Regions from separate parts of the Bacillus sp. PK6-013 genome, predicted to be linked through region 4. Evidence: riboswitches for the same ligand, from Rfam matches in the RefSeq annotation. Region 4 holds a riboswitch; each other region holds the start of a gene.
What was found. Region 4 has a riboswitch for S-adenosylmethionine ahead of M1E03_RS13000 (YezD family protein). Riboswitches for the same ligand answer to the same signal wherever they lie in the genome.
Positions count from the first base shown of each region.

Region 1: linked by a shared signal. The riboswitch ahead of metK (methionine adenosyltransferase) and the one ahead of M1E03_RS13000 (YezD family protein) in region 4 are both predicted to bind S-adenosylmethionine.
Region 2: linked by a shared signal. The riboswitch ahead of M1E03_RS05685 (MetQ/NlpA family ABC transporter substrate-binding protein) and the one ahead of M1E03_RS13000 (YezD family protein) in region 4 are both predicted to bind S-adenosylmethionine.
Region 3: linked by a shared signal. The riboswitch ahead of M1E03_RS14905 (methionine biosynthesis PLP-dependent protein) and the one ahead of M1E03_RS13000 (YezD family protein) in region 4 are both predicted to bind S-adenosylmethionine.

Region 1 is NZ_CP096417.1:1,096,835-1,101,334, reverse strand. Features, by position in the region: gene asnB (asparagine synthase (glutamine-hydrolyzing)) at 1-1,231, opposite strand, end outside; gene metK (methionine adenosyltransferase) at 1,376-2,578, opposite strand; SAM riboswitch class I at 2,969-3,106, opposite strand; gene pckA (phosphoenolpyruvate carboxykinase (ATP)) at 3,301-4,500, shown strand, end outside.
Region 2 is NZ_CP096417.1:1,112,533-1,117,032, reverse strand. Features, by position in the region: gene M1E03_RS05690 (MDR family MFS transporter) at 1-698, opposite strand, end outside; gene M1E03_RS05685 (MetQ/NlpA family ABC transporter substrate-binding protein) at 819-1,643, opposite strand; SAM riboswitch class I at 1,700-1,807, opposite strand; gene M1E03_RS05680 (sunset domain-containing protein) at 1,939-2,619, shown strand; gene M1E03_RS05675 (ABC transporter permease) at 2,648-3,979, opposite strand; gene M1E03_RS05670 (ABC transporter ATP-binding protein) at 3,969-4,500, opposite strand, start outside.
Region 3 is NZ_CP096417.1:2,943,231-2,947,730, reverse strand. Features, by position in the region: gene M1E03_RS14925 (esterase family protein) at 1-4, opposite strand, end outside; gene M1E03_RS14920 (helix-hairpin-helix domain-containing protein) at 116-571, opposite strand; gene M1E03_RS14915 (DinB family protein) at 583-1,071, opposite strand; gene M1E03_RS14910 (helix-turn-helix transcriptional regulator) at 1,152-2,099, opposite strand; SAM riboswitch class I at 2,227-2,343, shown strand; gene M1E03_RS14905 (methionine biosynthesis PLP-dependent protein) at 2,409-3,533, shown strand; gene metC (cystathionine beta-lyase) at 3,523-4,500, shown strand, end outside.
Region 4 is NZ_CP096417.1:2,581,400-2,585,899, forward strand. Features, by position in the region: gene M1E03_RS12990 (inorganic phosphate transporter) at 1-868, opposite strand, end outside; gene M1E03_RS12995 (phosphoadenylyl-sulfate reductase) at 880-1,581, opposite strand; gene M1E03_RS13000 (YezD family protein) at 1,667-1,783, opposite strand; SAM riboswitch class I at 1,886-1,992, opposite strand; gene pyrE (orotate phosphoribosyltransferase) at 2,156-2,785, opposite strand; gene pyrF (orotidine-5'-phosphate decarboxylase) at 2,782-3,501, opposite strand; gene M1E03_RS13015 (dihydroorotate dehydrogenase) at 3,470-4,405, opposite strand; gene M1E03_RS13020 (dihydroorotate dehydrogenase electron transfer subunit) at 4,405-4,500, opposite strand, start outside.

The DNA of each region.
Region 1 (4,500 bases), 1.5 Mb from region 4:
AGCTTTTCCCTTTCATTCCTTCCGGCATCGCTGAAGCTACGTGCAGAAGCATCTTTTTCAGCGGGGACGGAATTCGTTCAAACGGCTTTAATGAAAGCGGCTCCCGGTAAATATTGTAACCGCCGAACAGCTCATCTGCTCCTTCTCCGGACAAAACAACCGTAACTTGCTTCTTCGCTTCCTTCGCGACAAAATACAAAGGAATTGCAGCAGGGTCTGCCAACGGATCATCCAGATGCCAGACGATCTTTGGAAGCTCGTTCATATATTCTTCAGGGGAAATGATCGCGCTGAAGTTCTCCACGCCGACCCTATCAGCGGTTTCTTTCGCAACGTCAACTTCGCTGAAGCCTTCATGTTCAAAGCCGACAGAGAACGTTTTTAAGTTGGGATGAAATTGCTTCGCCACCGACACGATAAAAGAAGAGTCGATGCCTCCGGAAAGGAAGGAACCTACAGGCACATCGCTTCGCATATGGACTTTTACGGAATCAAAGATCGCGTCTCTTACTTCCTGAACAAGCTTGTCTTCTTCGGTCTGAACAGGCTTGAATTGAACTTTCCAGTATGTTTTAAATTGAATATCCTCGCCCGGGCGGACAGTAAACTGATGGCCCGGTTCTACTTTTTGCACCTTTTTGTCAAGCGTCTCAGGCTCTGGTACAAATTGGAATGACGTATACTGCTGAAGCGCTTTTTCATTCAATTCCAAATCGGCATCAACAGCCATCAGGCTCTTTCTTTCTGACGCAAAATAAACATGGCCGTCCGTTTTCGTAAAATAGAGCGGCTTAATGCCGAACGGATCGCGCGCTCCGTATAGGAGCTGTTCTTTTTTATCCCAGATTAAAAAAGCAAACATTCCGCGCAGCTTGGAAGCAGCTTCCTGTTTGTAGTGGCGGTAAGTCGCAAGCAAAACTTCCGTATCTGAATCGGTTTTGAACTCGTATCCTTTTGAAATAAGTTCGTCTTTCAGTTCTATATAGTTATAGATTTCTCCATTAAAAATAATCCAATAGGAATCATCTTCATAAGACAGAGGCTGTCCTCCGTTTTCCACATCGATGATGCTGAGCCTTCTAAATCCGAAGCCTACATGCTCATCATGATAGTACCCATCATCGTCCGGACCGCGGTGTACAATCATTTCATTCATTTGTTTAATCAGTTCTTCCTGGGCTGCTGTCTCGGATGATGGGCGATGATTGAATACCCCTACAAATCCACACATAGTATTGCCTCCGATTTTTTAAATTTCGTGCAGAAATCAAAGTCTGCTTCTTGATTAGACAAGTGTTTAAAGAAAAACGTTTCACATCCGCCCGCTTTTTGCCATCGAAAAACAAAGCCGCTTATGAAAGCGGCTATGCGGTTGTTATTCTCCTAATGCATCTTTCTTCAGCTGATCTGCTTTGTCTGTGCGCTCCCAAGGCAGATCGAGGTCGAGGCGGCCGAAATGTCCGTAAGCTGCCGTTTGTTTGTAAATCGGACGGCGAAGATCGAGCATTTTAATAATGCCGGCAGGTCTTAGATCAAAGTTTTTGCGAACCACTTCGATCAATGTTTCTTCACTGGCTTTGCCTGTACCGAATGTATCGATTGAAATGGATACCGGCTGTGCGACACCGATCGCGTAGGCAAGCTGCACTTCACAGGAATCAGCAAGGCCTGCGGCGACGATATTTTTCGCTACATATCTCGCAGCATAAGCTGCAGATCTATCAACCTTTGTCGCATCCTTACCGGAAAACGCTCCGCCGCCGTGACGGGCATATCCGCCATAGGTGTCAACGATGATTTTGCGTCCTGTTAAACCGGCATCCCCCTGCGGTCCTCCGATAACAAAACGGCCCGTAGGATTAATGAAGTACTTCGTGTTTTCATCGATCAGCTCTTTTGGCACTACCGGGTTGATGACATGCTCTTTCAGATTGCGCTGAATTTGTTCAAGCGAAATCTCAGGGTGATGCTGAGTCGAAATGACAATTGTATCGATGCGAATCGGCTTGTTGTTCTCATCATACTCAACAGTTACCTGTGTCTTTCCGTCCGGACGAAGATACGGCAGAATTTCCTCTTTGCGGACTTCTGTCAAACGGCGAGACAATTTATGAGCAAGCGAAATCGGCAGAGGCATAAGTTCCTTTGTTTCGTTGCAGGCAAAACCGAACATTAAACCTTGGTCTCCGGCTCCGATCGCTTCAATTTCAGCGTCGCTCATTGCTCCTTCACGCGCTTCAAGCGCCTGGTCGACTCCCATTGCAATATCTGGCGACTGTTCATCTATAGACGTTAAGACCGCGCAAGTTTCGGCATCAAAACCGTATTTTGCACGTGTGTAGCCAATTTCTTTAATCGTTTCGCGGACTGTTTTCGGAATATCGACGTAAGTGGACGTCGTGATTTCACCGCTTACCAGCACCAATCCGGTTGTCACAGATGTTTCACAGGCAACGCGGGCATTCGGATCTTTCTTTAAAATTTCGTCTAATATACTATCCGAAATCTGGTCGCAAATTTTGTCCGGATGTCCCTCCGTAACTGACTCTGATGTAAATAACCGACGGTTTTTGCTCATTTATGTTTCCTCCTGTATATGAAGATCAGCCGTGATCTTAAGTATGATACGGATCTCGTCCCTCTTGATTATATGACGATACTCGGGCTTCATACGCTCTCGTTTTGAAACAATTTCCATATGCTATTCTTGACGAGATTCTAAGTCAAAATTCCTCTTAATAGAATTTTTCCTGACTGGCTGCCCGGCTAGACCTTTCACGTCCTGTGAAAAACGCCCAGTACCTTCCTCCTGCTTGATACTCGGCTAAAACCTTTCACGTCCTGTGAAAAACGCCGAGTACCTTCCTCCTGAAGGCAGTTTTTTTAGCAATTTTTGGATCTCAATTTATGCAATAAAAAAACCTTTTCCTATTCGCTGAGGAAAGGGTCTGGTATTGCGTGCCTTTCACTCTTATCGCTCAAGGTATTGAACACCTTGCATCAGGTTAGCACCGTAGTTGTCTCAGAAACTGTTTTTTTCCATTAATAAGAGAAACCGGTTGCTGGGTTTCATTGGGCCTGTCCCTCCACCAGCTCGGGATAAGAGTATCCGCTCAATGAAATATCTTATCTTAAAATGGCTTGTTATGTCAATATCGGCCGCAATAAATTTAAACTTGTCTTTCGAGAAAAAACCCGAACGAAAAATGAAGAAACGGTATAGACTATAAGAGTAAATGTGTTATACTAATTCTACATTAATGTTATACACATTAAAAAACACGCAAAGGAAGGTTTTTTATGAATTCTGTAGATTTAACAACTGACTTACAAACGTTATTAATGGGCGAAAACGTTCAGCTGAACTTATCCGTTCCCCTTTTGGTTGAAAAAGTCCTTGAACGCAAAGAAGGAGTCTTAACATCTTCCGGAGCCGTGCGGGCTACAACCGGTACATACACCGGCCGCTCGCCAAAAGACAAATTCATTGTGGAAGAAGCGAGCACAAAGGACAAAATCGATTGGGGCGCAGTAAACCAGCCGATTTCAGAATCCGCCTTTGACCGGCTGTACACAAAAGTGCTCAGCTATTTAAAGGAACGCGATGAATTGTATGTATTTGAAGGGTTTGCAGGAGCAGACGAAAAATACCGGCTTCCGATTACAGTTGTCAACGAGTTCGCCTGGCACAACCTGTTTGCAAGACAGTTGTTCATCAGACCTGAAGAACATGATAAAAAACCTGAAGAACAGCCGTTTACGATTCTTTCCGCTCCGCATTTCAAAGCCGATCCGCTCATTGACGGGACCAGATCTGAAACATTTATCATCGTGTCGTTTGAAAAGCGTACGATTTTAATCGGAGGCACCGAATATGCCGGCGAGATGAAAAAATCGATTTTTTCTATTATGAATTATCTTCTTCCTGAACAAAACATTTTACCGATGCACTGTTCGGCAAACATTGGCGAGGAAGGCGGAACAGCTCTCTTCTTCGGATTGTCAGGCACAGGAAAAACGACGCTTTCCGCCGATCCGAAACGGAAGCTGATCGGTGACGACGAACACGGCTGGTCCAGCACAGGCGTTTTCAACATTGAAGGAGGCTGCTACGCCAAGTGCATTAACTTAAGCAAAGAAAAAGAACCGCAGATTTACAATGCGATCCGCTTCGGTTCCGTTCTTGAAAATGTCGTGGTTGACGGCAAAACCGGGGAGCCGGACTATTCCGACGCATTCTATACGGAAAACACGAGAGCGGCTTACCCGATTGATGCGATTGACAACATCGTCAAGCCGAGCATCGCAGCACACCCGCAGACCATTGTATTTCTGACGGCAGATGCTTTCGGCGTGCTTCCTCCGATCAGCAAGTTAACGAAAGAACAAGCCATGTATCATTTCCTGAGCGGATATACAAGCAAGCTCGCCGGCACCGAACGCGGGATCACCGCTCCTGAAGCCACATTCTCGACCTGCTTCGGTTCCCCGTTCCTTCCG
Region 2 (4,500 bases), 1.5 Mb from region 4:
TCCTGGGTGTGTGAAGCGATGGTCGAGGACCATTGCGAATAAGCGACCCAGCCGAGCAGGTAGCCCGTACATATAACCAAAAGCGCGGAGAATCTAGATTTCCCGCTGACTGAATCGGCATGATCCAAAACAGAAGACTGCATGGCTTTTTCAGACCGAATGCGTCTAAATCCGAAAATCGCAATCATGAAAAAGACGGCATATAGCATCGCATTCGCCAGAAAAACATACGTAAATGAAAAAGACGCGACAATTCCGCCGAGCGCTGAACCAACTGCCACCCCTGCATTTTGCGCCACGTATACAGCATTGAACGGCTTTCTGCCGCCTTCCGGCCAAACCGAGCCGGCCATTGCATAGCATGCCGGAAACACGATCCCTGATCCAAAACCGGCCAGTGTTAAGAAAAGAATGTATTGGAACCACTCGTGAAAAAAGACGAGGCCTGAAAGGCTCGCAAACGTGATCACAATTCCAAGTACGACGGTTTTAAATCCGCCGATTTTATCGAATAGATATCCCCCGAACAGGTTGCCCAGCACATTTGCCCCTGAGTTCAGCATCAGCACAAATCCGGCCGCTGTCAGCGACTTTCCCAAATGCTGATGGATATAGATGGTATTCAGCGGCCATAAAAAAGATGCCCCTGTGACATTGATAAACATTCCGATGACCAATAGCCATAATGTGCGCGGCATAGCGTTTCCTTCTTTCTCTTTAGCATTTCCTCTAGATTCTATTCGTTTTGCCCATTTTTTTCAATTGACACGATTTCGATTTTCAACATAAAAAACCCCCTTTTTAAAGGGGGAATTTTTTTATGATTGCGTCATCCATTTTGGCTTTCCGAAACCGGCGAATTCCCGATCGATCGCATCTTCGAAAGCTTTGGATTTTACCGCTTCTTTGAGATCTTTGGCGAATGGCTTGTCTTTGTTTTTTTCATCCACTACCACTTGATTGCGGTAGCGGTCAGGCATGTTCTCAAGCGCCAGCGCGTCCTGCAACTTCATATTAGCGGAGAGAGCGAAATTACCCGGGACAGCCGCGATATCCAGGTCATCGACCGCTCTTGGAAGATTGGCAGATTCAAGCTGTTTAAATGTCAGCTTTTTCGGATTTTCCGCAATATCCCGCACAGAGGCTTTCAATGTGTCGACATCGCTTTTCAGCCGAATCAGCCCCTGATCCTGGAGCGTTAAAAATGCCCTGGCGGCATTGGCCGGATCGTTTGGAACAGCCACTTCCGCCCCGTTTTTGACATCGTTCAAGTCGTTATATTTGGCAGAATAGAGACCCATCGGAGCGGTCGGCACAGAAATGAGTGCAGCAAGATGTTTATTGTTTTCTTGATTGTATGATTTCATAAAAACCTCATGTTGAAACAAATTGGCGTCGAGTTCGCCTTCGCTTAACGCCGTGTTCGGCTGTACATAGTCGGTGAATTCGACCACTTCAACTTTGTAGCCTTTTTTCTCAAGTTCAGGCTGAATCGCTTTTTTGACCATATCGTAATACGGTCCTGCAGTAGCGCCTATTTTGATCGTTTTACCATCGCTTTCGGCATTGTTTCCGCATGCGGTCAGAAGCGCCATGCTCAAGGCCAGTCCCAGCACGGAAGTCCATTTTAATATCTTGTTCATGTATATCTCCTCCTCCAAAATAAAAAAAACTCTTTCAGCGCCTGAAAGAGTTGTTCAACTTATCTTTCAGAATGCGCCTGACATTCTGCTGGATTTAGCACCTTGCTCTGCTGCAGGTTGCTGAGATTTCGCCGGGCCAGTCCCTCCATCTCTCTTTATAAGCTGCATATTCAGTTTTTTAAATGATTTCTTTATTTTAAGTTTGAATATTTAGATTTGCAAGAAGTTTTTTGGTATAAACATTTTTTTCTTTTTAAGCTAAAATATAGTTATCAAACACGAAAGGAGACGAATCATGGAATCTATCATGCTGATCGGGTTTTTATCCTTTATTTTTTCCATCTGCTACCTTGTATTTCATTTGATCAGAAGAATCTTTTCTCCAGGCAAAAGGTTTTCCAGAAAACTCTTTTATCCTTGTTTTGCAGGCGGACTTCTCCTCCTGATCATCTCTGCGCCTTATTACAGTGAGGAAACATATGCCGTCGATGAGACAAAAACAGAGGACCTGACAACCGAGCTTCAGGAACTGAAAACTGAACACAGCGCTGTACAAAAGGAGCAAACCGCATTAAAGCAGCAGCTCAATCAAGCAAACGAAAAACTGAAGGCAGCCAAAACGGAGAATGACACATTAAAAAAAGAAAACGAAAAACTGACAAAAGAAAAAGACTCGCTTACGAAAAAAACAAAATCGCTGTCAGAAAAACTGGCTAAGGCTGAAGAAAAAAGCGGCAGTACCGAAGCCACTGTAAAAGAAAAGAACGCCACCGCTCAGGCCGGAACGTCACACAGCGCGCCCTCCCCTAAGAAAAACAGCGGTGAAAGCAAACAAGAGTGCAAAATCAAAGGAAGCGTCAACCATATTTATCATACACCAGGAAGTACATATTATGACCGCACGAAAAACGTCGCCCGCTGGTTCTGCACAGAACAGGAGGCGCGTGATGCGGGGTACAGACCTCCGAAACGTTAAAAAAGCCGGCATACCGCCGGCTTTTTTCTTAAAGCTCTCTTCTTAATGCTGTCAGCACGTTCGTTCTTGTCGCTTTAATGGCCGGGTTCAGGCCTGAAAGAATGGCGACGCCTGCACTGATCAAGGTCGCGATAAGGACAAGACTGACCGGAATGTACGAGAAGGTGATGCTGAAGTCTGCCGCACTCGCTCCTCCTTCTGAAACCGATGATAAAATAGGTGGTATAATCTTGTTCACTAAAAAGCTGACACCGTATGAAATGATAACACCTAAAACAGATCCTAAGATGCCGATATAGGCGCTTTCCAGCAGGAACATTTTCCGGATCACGTTCGGGCTCGCCCCGATCGCTTTCATAATGCCGATCTCCTGCGTCCGCTCTGTAACCGCCATTGTCATCGTGTTGAAAATGCCGATCGCTGAAATCAAAACGGCAATGACTCCGACAAAGATCAGACCGATTTTAAAAGCCATGAAAAAAAGATTGATGCTTTCGAGTTTTTTCGTTATTGAATCGACGTAGTAGCCTTCATCCTCCAAATCTGTTGTCAGCTGTCCGACATGTTCAAAATTATCCGCGTAAACCGAAAGCTTTTTTTCGATCGTGCCGTTGTCTTTGTCCGCCTTCAGAAATCCGGTGATGTCTTTTTGCATGTCGTTGCTGACATAGACTGTTGAATCGCTTGCCCATTCATAAGAAGGTTTTTTCGTCACTCCGACAACTTTCAGATCATATGTTTTCGCTTTCCCTTCTTCTCCTGTTTTTTCATCCATTTTTGAGATCTTTAATTCAATTGTTTTGCCGAGAATATCTTCTGCGTATCCTTTTGGTTCTTTTACTTCCTCAGCATTATTTTCCATCTGTTTTTCATAATCTTGGGCTTCTTTTTTCGTCCAGAGATTCTTCCCAAAATGGTAGCCGACGACGATTTCATTCGGTGTTTTCGCTACGCGGCCGCGATCGAGTTTGATATTGGCTTTTTGTTCAGCGGCCATGTCAGTAATCGTGATATTCGACATTTGATTGTTTGTCCTGTTGCCCAACTTTGCTTCAGCAGGTGCGAACACCTGCGTGCGCTCGATAATCGCGGACACATCTTTGCGATTTTCGAATTCTTTCAAGTCTTTCTTTTGAACTTTCTGATCGCTTTGCCCTTCTTTTCCGACAACATTTATCTCAGTCACGATTTGCTCTTTCATCAGCTGTTCAGTCAGCGATTTTTGCAGGCCGAACCCGACCGATGCGAGCACGATTAAGAATGCGCAGGCCACCGTTGTTGCGAGAATGGTCATGAATACACGCAGGCGGTTTTTCTTCATATTTCTTCTAATGAACTTCAACTGATCCTTAAACTTCAACAGTCTCTTCCCCTTTCTCTAACACGCCGTCAGATAACTGAAATTTCGTTTTGGCGATCGATGCCACCTCGTCATCGTGCGTGATGATGACGAATGTAATACCGCGCTCCCTGTTCAGCTGCCGAATGAATTCGAGGATTTCTTGTTCTGTTTCGGAGTCCAGGCTTCCGGTCGGCTCGTCGGCTAAAATGATTGACGGATTCAAAATCAAAGCGCGGGCGATGCTGACGCGCTGCTGCTGTCCGCCTGAAAGCTCATTCGGATAGTGTCCAGCGTGGTTTTCAAGGCCGACGCGGTGAAGCATCTCATTGACGCGCTGCTTCCGCTCAGACGGATGAACACCTTTTAAAGTCAGAGGCAGTTCGATGTTTTCGTAAGTCGTCAAGCTCGGAATCAGCTGAAAACTTTGAAAGATGAAGCCGAAATGTTCAAGCCTGAATGCCGCCCATTCTTTTTCGCTGTACTTTGTGACATCCGTACCGTCAATGACGATCTTACCTTTTGTCGGGGCGATATAGCCG
Region 3 (4,500 bases), 360 kb from region 4:
CCAAGATGAATTCCTCCAGAAATAATGTTTGTGAACGTTTCCATTCATTTTAACACGAAATTCTCTTGTGAAAGAAGCGAAAAGGGCTGCCGAACTGTTCGGCAGCCGTGATTTTTTATGTCCGTTTTTTTTCGTACCAGGGCGTTGACGGTCTATCCGGAGGGTATCCGCAGCGTTCGCGGTACATTTTTCTTTCCTCTGTGAAATCCCACCAGCTTTTAGCGCTTTCGGGATCGTTGGCGTAATGGACGATGCATCGCAGCGCATCTTCTGCACAAGGATCTTCCCAGTAGCCTTTCAGTTTTTCGAGGCGGATGATCAAATCCGCACCTGATTCATGCTTGATGTCGCCAAGGGAATAGTAGCCCAGGTCAACGGCGCACTGCGCCATTTTCGGCCCGATGGAAGGAGCGGTTTGAAACTGGGCGAGCGCCTTGATGTATGCGGCGCGCTCCAAAGACGAACCGAGCGTATGTGCAAGGACGGACAGATCCATATATGCCGTGTTTTTTATTTTTACCTTGGCTGTCCTTAAGTTTGACCGTTCTTTTTTTGTCAGAGGCAGCTTCATATGAACACCTTTTAAAGATACAGATCGAACATGTTGACGTCATAGCCGAGCTGTTTTAAATAATTAAACAGCTGGGCCCTGTGATGGAAGACGTGGGTGAGCGTTTCCGTCAGCCAGCGGCTTTGGGTCATCCCTTCATCAAGGTAAAACGGCTTTGTTTTTTTCGTCAAAAATTCCTCGTCGGAGAGGGAAGTCATATACGTTTGAAAAGCGGCGAATCCTTTCTGCATAGCTTCAGCCATTTGGTCAGCCGACTGCAATGCACTATACTTCTTTTCAATTCGGGAGATGGCGGCCTCTTCCTTTTCCTGCATGATAGCCATGTCGGCTTCTGGGATGGCCGTCAGATGGCTTGCCAGTTCTTTCAGGCTTCGCATGCGGTCGGCGGGCCGGTAAGACCAGTCAGATTCCTTCACTTTTTTCAGAAGATGACACGTGGAGCGGATGCCCGTCTCCATCTCGTGGAACAAATCGCTCCGCAGGGCTTGAACTTGCTTCATTTGCTTCATCCTTTACATTTTGCTTTATTCTAAAAGTATCACCTAATCCTGACAGGCTTTGTCACGATTCTTAAAAAAAGTCAGTCGTACCTTGCTAAAATGTCAGCAGCCTTCCGTTTCAGCTGAAGCTTGATTTCTGCGGGTTCTTTGACAGTTGCCTCAGTGCCGAGGTTCCACAAAAGTTCCCCGAAATACTCAAGTTCTGGTCTGGGGAGGTTTGCATCGATCGCCCCCGTTCCGTCATCCCGCATGGTGAGGATCTTGAATAAGTCCACATCAGCCGCAGCCCGCCTGGCTCCTCTGCGTGTCAGTTCCGCTTGCAGCCGCACCGGTTCAGGGCACTCGCTCTCCGAATGTTTGATCCAGCTGAGAACCGATGGATAGGGAAGCTGGCGGGCCAGCGGGCTGGCCGCTTTTTCCGCCCGAAGGATGCGGTCGGCGCGGAACAGTCTGAACGCCTGCCTTTTAAAGCAATAGGCCGGACAGTACCAGAAGCCGTTCCAGCTGAACAAGCCGATGGGCTGGATGGATCTCTCCGCGCAATCGTCTGTTCCGTCATAAACGACCGTCAAAACGGATTGATTGATGGCTGCATCAAGAAGCGTTTCTAAATGTTCGGCGGCTTTTGGACGATGCGGATTCCAGAACACGATTCTGTCTTTCATCGCATCAATCCGCTCCTGTGTTTCCACGGGAAGGTGGCGGTAGAACTTTTTTAAAACCATCCGCGTTTCCGCATCAAAGGGAAGCGATCCGAAAAACTGCAGAGATTGATACGCGAAAAACATAGCCGCCGCCTCTGATTGTGTAAAAAAGAGCGGCGGAAGCACAGGTTCATTCAGCAAATAATAGCCTCCGTTCGCGCCTGTTTCAGAATAGATCGGGACGCCGAGCGCGCTCAGCTCGTCCAGATCGCGGAGAATCGTGCGGTAGGAAACCCCGAATTCTGCTGCGAGCTCCCCGGCCGTAAATTTTCGTTTTGTATGAACGGTCATCATCAATTCGATTAATCGCTCTGTTTTTGGCATCTGATTCCTCCGGTTCCGTCGTTTGGTTTCATCATACCATGTTCAATATGAGGAAAGATTTAAAAATGACCCTTGAAAAATGTCTTGACTTAGGTTAAAGTAAAGAACAATCAGAAAATTGAAGAGATTCTTATCACGAGAGGTGGAGGGACTGGCCCTTTGAAACCTCAGCAACCGGTCTGCACTGACGATGTCAGTGTACCAAGGTGCTAAATCCAGCAAGCAGATGCTTGGAAGATAAGAAGAAGCGCATAATCCCCCTTCTTCTTATGAAGAAGGGGTTTTTTATTTTTAAAAGGATGGTGTCATATGACTGAACATGTACAAACAACGCTGGCGCAAATCGGCAACCGCAGTGATGAAATAACGGGAACTGTCAATCCTCCCGTTTATTTCTCTTCTGCGTACAGGCACAAAGGGATCGGGGAATCCACAGGGTTTGATTACATTCGCACAAAAAATCCGACAAGACAGCTTGTTGAAGATGCAATCGCGAAACTCGAAGGGGGAACGCGCGGCTTTGCGTTCAGTTCCGGTATGGCTGCCATTCAGACGATCATGGCTCTGTTTCAAAGCGGGGATGAGCTCATCGTTTCGTCCGATTTATATGGGGGAACGTACCGCCTTTTTGAAAACGAATGGAAGAAATACGGACTTCGCTTTTTCTACGACGATTTTTCAGACGAAGACTGTATCAAGTCGAAAATCACGAACAATACAAAGGCACTGTTTGTAGAAACGCCGACAAATCCGCTCATGCAGGAAGCTGATATTCAAAAAATCGCGCAAATCGCTAAAGAGCACGACTTGCTGCTCATTGTTGACAATACGTTCTATACACCGGTTCTGCAAAAGCCGACTGAGCTCGGCGCTGATCTTGTCATTCACAGCGCGACGAAGTATTTGGGCGGTCATAACGATCTTTTGGCGGGGCTTGTCGTTGCAAAAGGCGAAGAGCTGTCTGAGGAAATGTTCCAGCACCAAAACGCCATCGGCGCGGTTTTATCGCCGTTCGATTCATGGCTCTTAATGAGAGGGATGAAGACGCTCGCTCTCAGGATGAGACAGCATCAGGAAAACGCGCGGGAACTTGCGGCCTTTTTGGAAGAGCAGGAGGAAATTGCCGATGTTCTTTATCCGGGAAAAGGCGGCATGCTGTCATTCCGCGTTCAAAAAGAAGAATGGGTTAATCCGTTGCTGAAAAATCTCAAGACGATCTGTTTCGCCGAAAGCCTCGGCGGAGTCGAAAGCTTCATCACCTATCCGGCGACACAGACCCATATGGATATCCCGGAAGACATCCGAATTGCAAACGGCGTCTGCAACAGACTTCTGCGCTTTTCAGTCGGAATCGAACACGTCTCCGATTTAAAGCAGGATCTAAAAGCTGCGCTGGAAAAAGTAAAAGGGGAGGCGGTTCCGCATGAGTCATGAAAACTGGACGCTTGAAACAAGGCTTGTTCATAACCAAAATAAAACGGACGGAGCAACCGGAGCCGTCAGCGTGCCGATCCAGCACGCCTCAACCTTTCATCAAGGTTCTTTTGACAAATTCGGCGAATATGACTACAGCCGGTCAGGAACACCGACAAGAACGTCGCTTGAAGACACGATAGCCGAGCTTGAGGGAGGGACGAGGGGATTTGCTTTTTCATCCGGAATGGCCGCGATTTCCACCGCCTTTCTGCTTTTGTCAAAGGGCGATCACGTGCTTGTCACAAAAGATGTGTACGGCGGCACTTACCGGATGATTACGGAAGTGCTGAGCCGCTTCGGGATTGAACATACTTTCGTCGATATGACGGATTTAAATGAAATTGCTTTAAACATAAAGGAAAATACAAAAGTCATCTACCTTGAAACACCGTCAAATCCGACGCTCGGCATTACGGATATCAGAGGCGTCGTCAAGCTTGCCAAGGCGCACGGCTGTCTGACGTTTCTTGACAACACGTTTATGACCCCGGCGCTGCAGCGGCCGCTCGAGCTCGGCGTCGATGTTGTGCTACACAGCGCGACGAAGTTTTTAAGCGGACACAGCGACGTATTATCAGGACTTGCCGTTGTGAAAGACAAAAAGCTCGGGGAAGAACTTTATAAGCTGCAAAATTCGTTCGGCGCTGTTCTCGGCGTCCAAGACTGCTGGCTTGTGCTGAGAGGGCTGAAAACACTGCAGGTCCGGCTTGAAAAAGCATCTCGAACAGCTCAGCAGCTCGCTGAATTTTTTGAAAAGCATCCGGCCGTCAAACAAGTGTATTATCCGGGACTGTCTTCGCATCCGGGTGCGTCAGTTCACAGGCACCAGTCATATGGCGCCGGCGCCGTCCTTTCGTTCGAGCTGGAGAATGCAGAAGCCGTGAAAAAGATTGTGGAACGCGTCTCTCTTCCGGTCTTTGCCGTC
Region 4 (4,500 bases):
TCGTTTTGACCACTTGTTTATGAAAGACATTGCCGCCGTTTTTTGCCATTCCCATCCCTATAATAGAAGATGATGTGACTTGCGCAAGCGGAACCGGCAAACCGAAAATCGAACTGATGATGACAAGCCCGGCTCCTGTTCCGGAAAGGATGATCCCCTCTCCTTTTGAAAATTTCGTTATTTTTTTGCCGTTTGTTTCAAGAACGCGCCTGCCCAGTAAAAGGGCGCCCAGCGCGACAAACAGTCCGCCGTAGAGCGTTCCTTCCCCGACTGTCAAAACATGCGCCGCCACCAGAGGTCCGACAGCATTTGCGACATTGTTCATGCCTGCTGAGAAGGCTTCAAAAAACCCGGTGATCAACAGAATGACCGCCAAAACCTTTGCTTTCTTTCCCGAGGCTGGACGTTTGATCGTTTTTTTCATGATGTTTGCCATCGCAAATGTAAAGGTAAAAGCGACGATTGGTACAACGACCCAAAATGAGACGATGACAAGCAAAGATTTCACATATAAAACCTGGTAAGCGACACCTACTCCGACAACAGATCCGACCGTCACTTCACTTGTCGAAAGCGGGATACCGAGTACATTTGCGATAAAGAGCGACAGTGCCGCCGAGCCGATAATAATGCAGACGATTTCAAGCGAAATCACCCGTTCGGGAATGATGCCTGAGCTGATCGTTTTCACGACGTTTCCTCCGCCGATGACGGCGCCCGAGAGAACGCCTGCTGCACAGATTATTAGTGCGTGAAACTTCTTTTTGACGGCTTCAGATCCATAGGCGATTCCCATTGAAGCAGCTGCACCGCTCGCTCCGATATTCATCGCAAAAAACATGCTAAATAAAATGGCGGCAAGTTCCATGACTCATCTCCTTACTCGTGTAATCCGCATTCTGTTTTAGCCGATCCGTTCCAGCGGCCTGATCGAAGATCATCCATTGTAAAGGCCGGAGAGGTGCACGGAGCGCAGCCGATGCTCGGGTAGCCTTGATCATGAAGCGGATTATACGGGAGATCGTGCTTTGTCACATATCTCCAAATATCCTTCCACGTCCAATGAATGAGCGGACAAACTTTGATAGACTTGAATTTTTCATCTTTGTTCAAAAAATTCGTTTTGCTCCGCCCGGGCGATTGCTCGCGGCGCAGGCCCGACAGCCACGCCGGGTAGCCTGAAAGCGTCTCGCGGAGAGGAATGACCTTCCTCATTTCACAGCAGGAATTCGGAGCGGTCTTCCATAGTTCGTCCCCATATTCTTTCGCCTGCTCTTCGACGGTAAGCTCCGGTGTTTTCATGATAATCTGAAGGCCTGGATATCGTTCTTTGACAGCGTCGATCGTTTCATACGTTTCTTTAAAATGAAATCCCGTATCAAGGAAAACGATGACCGCATCTTTTTTCACCTTATAAATCAAATCGATCAGGACGATTCCCTCAATTCCGAAGCTGCACGCATATACAAGCTGATTTCCGTAATGTCCGTACGCCCATTTCAAGACGGACAGCGCTCCTTTATAAGAGTCATCTTCCTGAAAAGAGATATTTGGTTCTTCCCATGTGCTGTAAGTAAAAATTTTCGGTTCCCCCTTTTTTCGCCAACAAAAAAACGGCTTCCAGCAGAAAAAAACTGTGAAAACCGCCTCTAGTTTGTCTAGTCAGCTATTTCAATCTTATTTTTTCATTTTTTTCGATTTGAATGACTTTGCCGTCCTGAACAACGAATGTGATCGATCCGTAATTCATGTCTTTCAGCATGTCTTTCATTTTGATGATCACCTTTTCAAGCTGTTCATCTGTCTTCACTTCTAGCTCCTCCTCTGCCCCTAAAAATTAAAATCTTTCTTCCAAATTTGAAAGAAAGACGAGGAACTCCGCTATTCCTTATCTCTCAAAATGAGGGCATTTTGCTGGAAGTAGCACCTTACGCTTCACACGCAGGTTGCCGGGTTTCATCGGACCAGTCCCTCCACCGCTCTTGATAAGTTTGCTTTTGTTATTTTAAAATTTTAGCACAATTCGAACAAAAGTCAACCCGACTTTTTTTATAGGATTAATAAAAAATAAAAATAATCCGATTTTACTATTTTTAAATCTGTAAAAAGACGCAAAAAAAGCCGTTCTCCCATTAGGAGAATACGGCTTTTATCATTAATCCATCCAAGACTTGCTTTCAGGATCCGCCTTCCATTCTTTCAGTTTGGCGGCATCCTGTTCGCTGATATATCCGCCGGCAAGCGCAGCCTCTGTCAATGTATCGTAATCAGTCAGCGTACGGTATTCAACGCCCGCTTCGCTGAAGGCGGCGGCAGCTTTAGGAAGCCCGTAAGTGAAAATGGCGGCGACGCCGAGCACTTCACATCCCGCCTCTGTGAGAGCGGCTGCCGCTTCAAGGACGCTTCCTCCCGTTGAAATTAAATCTTCAATTACAACGACTTTTTGTCCTTTTACAACAGCGCCTTCAATTTGGTTTCCTTTGCCGTGCGCCTTCGGTTTGCTTCTGACGTAGCACATCGGCAGGCTCAGCCTGTCGGCGGCAAGCGCGGCATGGGGGATTCCCGCAGTTGCCGTACCGGCGATCATTTCGGCTCCGGGAAACTTGTCTTGAATCAGTCCGGCAAGCCCTGAAGCTATATCATCCCTTACTTCCGGATATGAAAGCGTCAAACGATTGTCGCAGTAGATGGGCGACAAGATGCCGCTCGCCCATGTAAACGGCTCGTTCGGGCGCAGGAAAACCGCTTTGATTCTTAATAAATGGTTTGCAATGTCTGTTTTCATGCCTTGGTTCCCTCCCACTCATGTCCTATTTTTCTGTAGGCTGACACAGGATCTTCCGCCTGTGTAATCGAACGGCCGACAACGATCGCCGACACGCCTTTTTCCCTTGCGTAGCCAGGCGTCGCCACCCGGACCTGGTCGTTGTTTTTGTCATCCGCCATGCGAATTCCGGGTGTCACGGTCAGAAAATCTAAAGACGCGGCCCGGTAAATGTGTTCGGCTTCATGGACGGAGCAGACGACACCGTCAAGTCCGCTTTCTTTAGCCAACTTGCTGTAGTGAACAACTGTATCGAGAAGCGGCGTTTCAATCAGCAGCTCTTGCTGAAGCATTTCTGAAGACGTGCTTGTCAGCTGGGTCACAGCAATTAATGAAGGGCGTTTTCGGCCTGCCGGAGTCCCCGCTTCAAGGCCTTCAAGCGCCGACTCCATCATTTGCTTTCCGCCTGCTGCGTGCACATTGACAAGGCTGACGCCAAACCCCGCCAGCCTTTTCATCGCCTTGTATACGGTCGTTGGAATGTCGTGGCATTTTAGATCAAGGAAAATGCGGCAGCCGCGCTCCTGTAACTTTTCAAGGATGGCCGGCCCTTCCTGATAAAAAAGCTCCATGCCCACCTTCACGAAAAGCTCTTCTCCATGAAACCGGTCCAAAAACGCATATGTTTCCTGTGCTGATGCAAAATCAAGCGCGATGATGGGCGGCGTATGTTTCATCCTTCCAGCTCCTTCCGATACACTCGTTCAACGAACGGTATCCGTATTTTTCTAAAACGCGCGGCAAATCGGCGATGATTTCGGGACAAACAAACGGATTAACAAAGTTTGCGGTGCCGACGGCGACTGCGCTCGCACCCGCCAGCAAAAACTCAAGCACATCTTCCGCTGACTGGACACCGCCCATGCCGATGATCGGAATGCTGACTTTTTGGCTGACTTCATGCACCATTCTGATGGCCACCGGTTTAACAGCAGGGCCTGATAATCCGCCGGTTTTGTTCGCCAAGATCGGCTTTCCCGTTTTTAAGTCGAGCCGCATCCCGATCAGGGTGTTGATCATCGTCAAACCGTCCGCTCCCGCTTCTTCTATGGCAAGAGCGATGTCGGTAATATTCGCGACATTCGGCGACAGCTTCACATAGACGGGAACGCTCGCAACCTCTTTCACCGCTTTCGTCAGCTCACTGGCCATTTCCGGCTGCGTACCGAAGGCGATCCCTCCCGTTTTCACGTTAGGACAGGAAATATTCAGCTCGAGCGCATGAACATTCGGTGCTTTGCTGATTTCTTCAGCCACTTCAACATAATCGTCGATCTGCGAGCCGGCGACATTGGCGATAATCGGTGTATCGAACTGTTCGAGCCACGGCAATTCGTGTTCCATGACAGCCTCTAAACCCGGATTTTGCAGACCGATGGCATTAAGCATGCCGGCTTGCGTCTCGGCGACGCGCGGCGTCGGATTCCCGAAGCGCGGTTCGCTCGTCGTCGCTTTAATCATGATCGCACCGAGACGTGAAAGATCGTAAAAGTTCGCAAATTCTCTCCCAAATCCGAAGCAGCCTGAAGCCGGCATGATCGGATTTTTCAATTGAAGGCCCGGCAAATTGACTTCTAGCATCATAACAGCACCTCCTGGGCTTTGAAAACAGGACCGTCAAGGCATACCTTCACATAAGATGTTTCGCTTTCTTCCGTATGGCAGACACAGGCAAA